Regions from separate parts of the Stieleria maiorica genome, predicted to be linked through region 3. Evidence: riboswitches for the same ligand, from Rfam matches in the RefSeq annotation. Region 3 holds a riboswitch; each other region holds the start of a gene.
The links. A riboswitch is a leader RNA that binds a small molecule or an ion and turns the genes downstream of it on or off. The one in region 3 is predicted to bind cyclic di-GMP.

Region 1: linked by a shared signal. The riboswitch ahead of Mal15_RS01755 (response regulator transcription factor) and the one ahead of Mal15_RS00180 (Flp family type IVb pilin) in region 3 are both predicted to bind cyclic di-GMP.
Region 2: linked by a shared signal. The riboswitch ahead of Mal15_RS27745 (hypothetical protein) and the one ahead of Mal15_RS00180 (Flp family type IVb pilin) in region 3 are both predicted to bind cyclic di-GMP.

The regions. Positions count from the first base shown of each region.
Region 1 covers NZ_CP036264.1:560,876-564,145, reverse strand. Annotated here, with positions in the region: gene Mal15_RS01765 (dockerin type I domain-containing protein) at 1-405, shown strand, start outside; gene Mal15_RS01760 (aminotransferase class I/II-fold pyridoxal phosphate-dependent enzyme) at 450-1,571, shown strand; cyclic di-GMP riboswitch class I at 1,745-1,821, shown strand; gene Mal15_RS01755 (response regulator transcription factor) at 1,882-2,313, shown strand; gene Mal15_RS01750 (hypothetical protein) at 2,383-2,673, shown strand; gene Mal15_RS01745 (chemotaxis protein CheW) at 2,706-3,251, shown strand; gene Mal15_RS01740 (methyl-accepting chemotaxis protein) at 3,248-3,270, shown strand, end outside.
Region 2 covers NZ_CP036264.1:8,163,182-8,166,451, reverse strand. Annotated here, with positions in the region: gene Mal15_RS27760 (hypothetical protein) at 1-41, opposite strand, end outside; gene Mal15_RS27755 (DUF4112 domain-containing protein) at 41-403, opposite strand; gene Mal15_RS27750 (exonuclease/endonuclease/phosphatase family protein) at 505-1,608, shown strand; cyclic di-GMP riboswitch class I at 1,842-1,935, shown strand; gene Mal15_RS27745 (hypothetical protein) at 1,999-2,643, shown strand; gene Mal15_RS27740 (pilus assembly protein TadG-related protein) at 2,820-3,270, shown strand, end outside.
Region 3 covers NZ_CP036264.1:38,690-41,959, reverse strand. Annotated here, with positions in the region: gene Mal15_RS00185 (Flp family type IVb pilin) at 200-379, shown strand; cyclic di-GMP riboswitch class I at 953-1,051, shown strand; gene Mal15_RS00180 (Flp family type IVb pilin) at 1,213-1,392, shown strand; gene Mal15_RS00175 (A24 family peptidase) at 1,832-2,389, shown strand; gene cpaB (Flp pilus assembly protein CpaB) at 2,667-3,270, shown strand, end outside.

The sequences.
Region 1 (3,270 bases), 520 kb from region 3:
TACGCGATCGTTTTCTTGGGAAGCGACCAGATCAGGTCGTTCGACGTGTCGGTCTCACCGGGCGATGGCGTACGACTGGGCATGACGAATTTGATCGATTTCGCGGACGTCAATGGCGACGGCGACGTGAGTCCACTGGACGCGCTCAACGTCATCAACGAACTGGCGCGACGGCAGGGCCCCTCGCCATCCGACGCATCCTTTTTCTACGACGTCAATCAAGACGACGACGTGACACCGCGAGACGCACTCAATGTCATCAACGAAATTGCTCGACGCTCCGCACCCGGAGAGCCAGAATCACCGCTGTCGCTCCAATCGCCGCTCCTGACGCTGTCTCGGTGGCGACCGAGCACCAACGATGGGACCGACGAAGTGATGAACCAAATTGGTCTCCTGTTTTGACGCACCGCTCCTTGGTGAAAGTGTAAACCGCGATGTGGGATGACTTGAACGATCGCCTTGACGATTTGCGGCGTCGCGGGAGGATGCGTCGCTTGCATCCGCGGCGCATCGAGGGCGTTGATCTGATCGACCAATCCGGCCGGCGATTGATCAATTTCGGATCCAACGATTACCTGGGGCTGGCGTCGTTTTTGGCGTCCAAGACGATGCGCGTTGATTCGGTCGGGGCGCGGGCGAGCGGATTGGTTTGCGGCTGGACCGATCGGCACCAGTTGCTGGCGGAAAAAATCGCCGAGTTTGAAAGGACCGAAGCGGCGGTCGTTTTTCCTTCCGGTTTTGCCGCCTGTTCGGGGACCGTTTCGGCCCTTTGCCGCCAAGGCGACTTGATCCTGAGCGACGAACTGAACCATGCCTCACTGATCGATGGCTGCCGACTCTCCAAAGCCGACCGCATGGTTTACCCCCACCGTGATGTCGACTCGGTCGCCCGGTTATTGTCACAGCACCGCAAGCAGCACCGGCGTGTTTGGATTGTGACCGATTCGGTGTTCAGCATGGACGGCCATGTCGCGCCGTTGCGTGAACTGTGTGTCGTTGCATCCGATCACGACGCAACGCTGATCGTCGATGAGGCTCACGGGACCGGAATCCTGGGGGACCGCTTTTCGGGAGCCTGCGAATCATTGGGCGTGAAGGATCAAGTCCCGATCCGAATCGGAACACTCAGCAAAGCGCTCGGCGGCCAGGGCGGTTTCGTCGCTTGTCCCCGTGTGGTCGCCGAGTTCTTGGTCAACCACAGCCGTCCGTTGATCTACAGCACCGCGCTGTCAATGTCGGCGGTCGAGTCGGCGATCGTCGCGTTGGAACATCCCGGCGAAATACGGCGACGACGAGATTTGGTCTGCGCGATGTCGCGACAACTGCGATCGCAATTAGGGCTCGCGTGCCCGGCTAGCGAATCCGGCATCCCGATCATCCCGATCCCGATCGGCTCCGACGCCGATGCGGTCGCGGCATCGCAACGGTTGTATGAATCGGGCATGTTCGTACCGGCAATCCGGCCGCCAACGGTCCCCGAAGGCCAGGCGCGCCTACGGATTTCACTCTCAGCGGACCACAACACCGAAATGTTGGGGCGATTGATCGAGGGTTTGCCGTCTTTCTGATTGACGGACACTTTTCACAGTTTTGCTTGACTCTCTCGTGGAGTGACCAACCCTTCACCAGAACGACCCGGTGTTCTCGTCACGATCAAAGGCGAGCTTACCGAGCGTTGATCGATCGATGATTCCGTGTCATCACGGGTCTTTCGAGCGAGGCGTGCGGCCGCAAAACGGCGCTCGCGAAAAGGCAAGCCGGCCGCGAGGCCGTGCACGCAAAGTGACGGGTCTCTTGCGAGACGGCCGCACTACCGAACGAAACAACCCCACGTCTTCGCCCGCGACTGCCCCGTTGCAGGCATGCCGGAGTCAATTGATGACTGCTACGAAACCGACCCCCGGTACCGCCGTTTGTGTCGGATCCCGATCGACGCCGTCGAACCGCACGATTCTCGTCGCCGACGACAGCCGGACCGTCTTGCGGCTGGTCGAACGCACGCTCTGTGAAGCCGGTTATCAAGTCGCCTTGGCCGCCGATGGACGTCAAGCAGTCAACGTGGCGATGGAAGCCAAGCCGGACTTGATCATCTTGGACATCAACATGCCGGTCCTGGACGGCTATGGCGTCTGCCATGAACTGCTGGCCGACAAGGCATGGGACGGGGCGACCCCGGTGATCTTCTTGACCAGCGCCAACGCGCCCCACTTGGAAACACTCGGCAATCAGCTCGGGGCGTTTCTGTCCAAGCCGACCGAACCCGAGCGGTTACTGGCGACCGTCGAATCCTTGCTTGCCCGCATCGCCTGACGGCAACAGGAAACGTTACCGAACCAATGCTTCTCCCTGTCCCGAATCCACTGCCCTGATGTGTTTGCGATGAGCACCGGCCCTGAACTATCGACCGACGACGATCTCGAGCTGAGCCTGGAAACCCTGGACCAATGGGAAACCGAACTCGATCAGTTCGCCGCCGGCATCATGAAACGGCTGTCCGAAGCCAGTGGCAAGACGATCGACGTCAGCGGACTGATCCCCCAGAACCAGGCCGGTGAGCAGAACCAGGCCGGTGAGCAGAACCGGGCCGGTGAGCAGGAAGTCCCCCTGCAAGCGGACGAGAACAGCGAGGCTTTGCGTTTGCTGAAGTCCTTGCGTGAAATGACCCAGTAACCCGATCCTTTTTTCAGCCCCCAGTAGTTCCGATGGAAAGCGTGATTTCCAATCAATCGCGAATCGCCAACCTGAGCGACAAGCATTGCATCTTCCGATGCGGTGACGTGATGTTCTCGCTGCCGGCGACCGCCGTCCGCGAGGTGACCATCATGCCGACCGTGGTTCCGGTGCCGCTGAGCCACCCGTCGCTGGCGGGAATCGGAAACCTGCGCAGCGAGTTTTTGCCCGTCATCGATCTGGAACCGCTGATCGGAAACCAAGCCCGATCGGCTGCCGACACCAAGCAATTGTTGGTGATCCAGTGCCCGCTCGGATCGTGGGCCATCGCCATCGACAAGGTGATCGCGATCGACGGCATCGAAACACATATCGACGCCGGCTGGCGCAATGAAAACGCCATGTCGGTCTTGATGGGCACCGCAACCTATGACGGCAAAGTCATCAGCGTCTTGGACGTCAACGGGCTGCAACGAATCGCACAACAGACGCTTGAGGACCAATGGCATGGGTCCGTGCAGGCGTTTCCCTCCACCGTCCCCACCACATCGTCCGCTTCCAAGTGGAACGCCGTATGAAAACCAACACCACCTTTTT
Region 2 (3,270 bases), 1.8 Mb from region 3:
ATCAGAATCGTGAATCGTGGCAACGTGATGTCCATTTGCATCAGCGACCGGCCGCGCGTTTCTTGAGGTGTTTCTCCAACAGCACCGCGTTGCGTCGATTGGATTTCCAATACAAATCGAACACGTCGCCGGCGATGGGAACTGAACCCAGTGTCGCATCGACCAGCAAGTTCCCGCACATCCGAATCAAGACGCCCTTGGGAACCTTCATCCGTGCCGCCTCGGCGATCAACCAGACGCCCATCGCCGCCGTTGCCGCGTCGCCCAAGCCGGGCAAGAGCCCCAGCAAACTGTCCAGCCCGAACCGCAGCCGGGTTCCCGGCAGGGCGAATTTGTCGTCCATCAATCCGGCAAACTTGCGGACCCTTTCCAGACGTCGCTGAACGTCATCCCACTGCGACATCTCACGCACTCCCGTTCCTCGTATTGCCATTGCCCCAGACGACCAAGTTTACCTATAGCAACCTAAAACGATCGAGAGGGTGATTCGGCAAGGAGGCCGAAGTGGGGATCTTTTCCAAACGTCGACGAAAGAGCTCCTTCAGCAGTTCGAATCCGCTGCTGCGCTGGTTCGGCCCGGGCGCCACCACACTCGGTGTGTTGTACGCGGTCTACATGCTGCTGACCGGAGGCTTAAGTTTTTCCTCGCTGGATGGATTGCTGACCCCGGATGCCGCGTCCGAATTTCGTGGCGAAACGATTTCCCTGGGCGACCGAACCGACCGGCCGCCGGATCGCATTCGCATCGCGACCTTCAATATTGAACACTTCGCGGACAAAAAATCCAGCATTCGCACCAACGAGGACGGCGTCGATGTGTTGGGGACGATCGCACGAATCGTCAGCACCTTCGACGTCGTGGCGATCCAAGAACTACAGGGGGCCGACGGCATCGCCCTGCAGCGACTGGTCGCGTTGCTGAATGAATCCGGCGGAAGCTTTGCCGCGACGATGAGTGACCCGATCGGCGAATCCTACCTGGAATCATACGCCTTCGTCTGGGATCGATCGCGGATCAATCTGGTCCCCGGATCAGCCTACGTGGTGCAAGACCCCGGCAAACGCATGTACCGAGAACCGATGGTGGCGACTTTCGAAACCGTCGTCCCGCCCGATAGCGGACAACCGCCGTTTCGATTCACCATGATCAACGTCCATACCAAACCCGATCGCGTGGATCCGGACGATCAAGAAAGCGAAATCAATGTGTTGGCGGACGTCTTTCAACGGGTGCGGGATTATGAGTTCCAGCAGTACTCCGAAGACGACTTCATCCTGCTGGGCGACCTGAACGTCAGCGAAAAGAACCTCGGACGACTCAAATCGATCCCCGGCGTGCTCTCGCTGGCCGCCGACATCCAAACCAACATCAATCGCACCAAGACGAACGATCACATCCTGATCGACAGCAGCGTGACAGCCGAGTATTCGGGGCGGCGAGGCGTGATCGATCTGAAGGCCGACCTGGGATTGACCGAGCAGCAGGCCAATGCGATCAGCGACCACATCCCGCTGTGGGCCGAGTTCGATCTCTATGAACGGCCCCCCGTTCCCCGAGGCCCCGCAACGGCGACCGCCAGCGGCCCCGGAACGCGTCTGATTCAATAGACATCGTAACTTGGTGCATAGAGGGTTGCCCGCCGTTAGCCCCTCCCCCCTCGGAATGCCTGCGAAAACGGGGGGTAAACCCTCATCGTGGCCCTACAACCGCGACGTCCGTCATAACGTACGCGGGGGGGCGTCAGCCAAGAAACCGTTCTTCTGAGGAAACGCCGCTTTGCTGAGGCAAATTGACATAGCGTTTTGTTACCGCGTTGGATTCCAACGGTTCCCCATCATGACCCTCGAAACGGCAAACCGCGTGTGAACGTGGGACGCAAAGCCATGGGTCCGAAACGCATTTTCCGAATGCGATCGGATCGCCAGGCCACCGAAGGGGACAAACAGAATCCGACGCGTGATCCCTTCTTTTCTGCCTCGTCCAAACAGGGAACCGAAATGTCTCCATCCATCACACGATTCGGTGCTGCGCGCACCAGCTTGATCGCCGGGGGGCTGTGCTTGCTTGCCATGCTGCATGGCCAGGCGTTTGCCGAAGGCCCCGAACTCTTCATGGTCGAAGAGGATTGGGAGATGACCATCAACGATCCCGAGCCGAACATCAACTCGCCTCAAGTCGCCTTCTTTCTTTATCCCGACTCCGAACACGACGACTGCTACTTCCAGTTGCAAATGAACTACGCCGCCGAGGACAGCTATTCCAGTGGTGGATTTCGTGTCGGGGCGTTCTGCAACGAAATCCCCGTTGATGAAGAACGCAGTCCGATCCGTCAGTCACTCGCCTGGGACAACGACCACATCGAGTGGACCAGCGCGATGGCCGTCTTCAACGGGCAACTGATGTTCGCCGTCAAAGACGGTCACGGGATGCAATGGGGAAACTTCGGCGGCCCCGAGTACCTGGTGCAGATGGATGACCAGAACCTCCACTGCCTGGATCACTACACGCCCCAGAAGAGCCTTGAGTCGGTCGACATCGGATTCGGCGCCAATCGCGTCGCTTCGATTCGACTCAAGACAGTGCGATTGACCTACACCGACGGTCACACCACGACCATCCATGTCAATCAAGTGGCCCACTAGAAATGTGTGTCAGCTTGATTGTCAGGTAGCGGAATTCGCCAAGAGTTTCGGCCCTCCCGGCTGGACGCCGAAAGTGTTGGCGACTTCCGCTACCGTTCGACCCGAAATTTGAGCTGACATTGAAACTATGCGCCGTTCGGATCCCCATCGATCACTTCATCTTCTAAGGTCATCCCATGTTCCACACACAAACCATGAGCGACAACGCGTCCCGCTCGCGCGGCTGTTCAACCAAAACAAAAAACAATCGCTATCCGGCAGATCGCCGCAAGGGTTCGGCTCTGGTCTTCAGCGTCTTTTTGGTCGCGGGACTTTTGGTCGTCTCCGCGGTCGCGATCGACTTTGGACACATCAACGTCTCACGATCGGAAGTCAAGCGAACCGCCGATGCAGCCGCCATGTCGGCGTGTTGGGAACTGTTCGACGGTGTGGTCCAAGGCAACGATGCATCGACCGTGGAGTGTGACATCAACGACGCGGCCAGTTCGATCGCCTCGAAAAATGTGATCAGCTCTCGCGCGCCGACCTTGAACGCCGCCAGCGACGTCGAAATTGGGTTTTACGACCGCAACAATCCGGGCGTTCTGGACAACTCCGATCCGTCACGGTTCAACGCCGTTCGCGTCC
Region 3 (3,270 bases):
CCGTGACGACACGTTTCCGAAAACTCGATCGATCGCTGTGAAAGCGGAGTTTGATCGGACCTTTTCGGACGGCGGTTGGTTTCGCTTTTCGGAACCGGCGCTGCTTCTTTTCCGGGTTCCTTTTCACGTTGGAATGGCCCACTTAAGTCAACAGCGGATGTCTTCGATTTCGAAGGCTCCTCACATATGAGATTGAAAAATGAAAAAGTTCGCTAATAGCATCGTTGAGTTCTTGAAGGAAGAAGATGGCCCGACCGCAGTCGAGTACGCTGTGATGTTGGCCTTGATCGTCGTCGTTTGCTTGGCCGCTGTCGGCACGATCGGTACCGAATCGAACAAGAAGTTCGAAGAAGTGGGAGCCGCGATCGCCGCTAACTAAGCGGACGATATTCGCCCGAAGCGGTATCGCTTTTGTGGCACAGCCCGAACACGTCCCGGCGTCGATTCCTCGGCGCCGGGACGTTTTTTATTGCGCTCGATTTTTATTGCGCTCGATCGCGGACGCGCCTTCGGCTGATGTCGCGACCGCTGACGATTCGCTCCCTGCCTCATTCCAAGGCTCCGCCTTGGAACGCACTGCTGGTGTGGCTCCCGCCACACACGCCGACATGCAGCCAGAAGCGGAGCCGCTGGAAATCTCCGTTCCCAGGCGGAACCCGGGATCAGGGCACGTAAACCGCGCGACCTCGTGCCGGAGGGTCGAGCGCGGCGAGAACAGGGTTTCCGGCTTTCTGATCGGACCCGAACGATCCCGCCGCGGAGGGCCCTGCTCGGTGCAGTTGCTACATCCGGACCAACGTCACCCGCAACCGCCCCAGAATGCTTTGTCTAACTGGAGTTTTTTGACTCACCCGATTCCTGACATAGGTTTCCGTTGAGAGCAGATCACGACGATCTGCTGCCGAGGATTCGACCACGCGACGGTCACCAGAATCCCCGGACGGCCTGGCTCCCCAGAGAAAGGCAAACCGCACCGTAAGGGCGGGGCGCAAAGCTGCGGGTCCGTGGGCAAAGCGACTTGCTTTGTTTCAAGGATAGCCGAGCTGCCAAGGGAACGGTCGAGACCGTGACTGAGTCGCGGTCCCGATTGCCGAGGCAAGTCTTTTGGAGACGTGGCTGCTTCTTTTCCGGGATCCTATTCACGTTGAATCGGACCAGTAAGTCATCGTCGGAAGTCAACACAACAGGGCTTCCAACCGAGGAGTTTGGATAATGAAAAAGTTCGCTAATAGCATCGTTGAGTTCTTGAAGGAAGAAGATGGCCCCACCGCAGTTGAGTACGCTGTGATGTTGGCCTTGATCGTCGTCGTCTGCTTGGCTGCTGTCGGCACGATCGGTACCGAGTCGAACAAGAAGTTCGAAGAAGTCGGTGCTGCAATCGCTGCTAACTGATTTGGTTCTCGGCGGGCTTCTTGCTTTGAAGCGTCGCCGATGACCACCCGAGAGACTCTCGACGCATGGCCGGTGCCGGGCTTCATCGCATTCGCGCCGGTCACGTCGAGTCTCTTTTTTTGTGCCCCTGTCCCGATTGTGCACCTGTCCCGGGCGACCAGGGAACCCATCATGAACTATCCACTCCTTCCCGCTGATGCAGCCGAACACGTGTGGCAGCTTTCCTGCTGTTTCATCACGCTGTTGTTTGCAATGTTCAGCTGGATGCTGGGACCGCGCTGATCAATCATCGCGCGATCCACTCGCCGCTTGCCGCTCGTCGGCTCGCTCAAACCTCCTGCCACCGTTGAGGGCGTGCCGGCTTCCGCCGCGATTCCGCCACTCCTGGACTTCGACCACCAAAACACCTTTCTAAAGTATCGTCACGGGGAACTACACCATGGAAGCCATCATCCAGGGTCTGACCGAAAACTGGGCCGTCTGGTTTGTCACGGTCGTCTTGATCGTCGCCGCAGTCATCGATGGGGCCATCCTGAAGGTTCCCAATTGGCTGACCTTTCCCTTCATCGCCTGCGGTTGGATTCACTGCACCATCCAAGGCGGCATCGCCGGGCTGGGATGGAGTCTGCTGGGCACGTTCGTCGGAATGATGCTGTTGCTGGTGCTGCGAAATGTCGGCGGCATGGGCGGCGGCGACGTGAAACTGCTCGCCGGCGTCGGCGCCTGGTTGGGCACCGTGGTGACGCTTTACGCCTTCGCCGCCACCGCCATCGTCGGCGGGATCATGGCCCTGTTCATGATCTGGAAGAGCGGCAATTGGACAAAACACTACGCCATGGCGCTTCAAATTCTTGGGGAATGGAAGACGGTGAAGAAGCCGTCAGAGCTTTCCAAGATCGCTCGCGAGCGAAAACCGACCATGTATCTGTTGCCATACGGAATACCGATGGCGATCGGCTCAATTATCTATTTTGCCTACGCCGGAATGCTTATCTGAACGGAAGCTCAGACGTCTGTTTTTGGACACCTGAAATACCACCTGGTTTAGGTGAAAGACAACCCTCGGGACGAGCTATTTTTGGGAATTTATTCTAGTTAGCTCGTCCTCGGTGCTTAGGAAAAGCAAGCCTATTACACCAGCCATACGCCCGCCAATCGCACGGTTGCAGGCAGGTGCTGGTTGCAACCGAGTGAAGAGTGTGGGTCGACAGCCTCCTCCCAGCTCAGTCCTCCACACCCGAAACGTCAACACTGGTCTCGGACCAGCCAACGCTATGCGAAACAAATCACTTTTCTTGCTACTTGCCGGTATCTGCGGCACCGTTGCGGCCGTGGGCGTCGGACAGTGGATGCAGGCACAAAATGGCACTGCCACGGTGGACATGACCGAGATCTTGGTCACCACCGTCTCCATCAATTCGGAAGAACAAATCACGGCTGAAAAGCTGCGTCTGGAACAATGGCCGACCGACCGAATCCCCCAGGGAGCGTCGGCGGATCTGGGTCAGTTCGAGGGTCGATTCGCCAAGGTTCCGCTGTTCGCCGGGGAACCGATGTTGGATCTGAAGTTGATGGACGAAGTCGAAGACAAGGTGGTCCCGCGAGGGTATACCGTCGTCTCACTCCCGGCCGGCCGCGACGGAACGGTCAACTTGGTCAGCCCCGGCGACCGAGTTGACATCCGTGGCTTTTTCACCAAGGGCGAGATGTTCGCTCGTGACATGGCCTTGGACGTTTTGACCGGCATCAAGGTCTATGGAATCGACGGGATCACCAAGTTTGATCCCGACCAACCACGCACACGATCCGCCCGCGACATCCAGCTGCTGATCCGCAAGGCCGACGTCGAGGCGTTTGATTTCGCCAAGAAACTCGGAG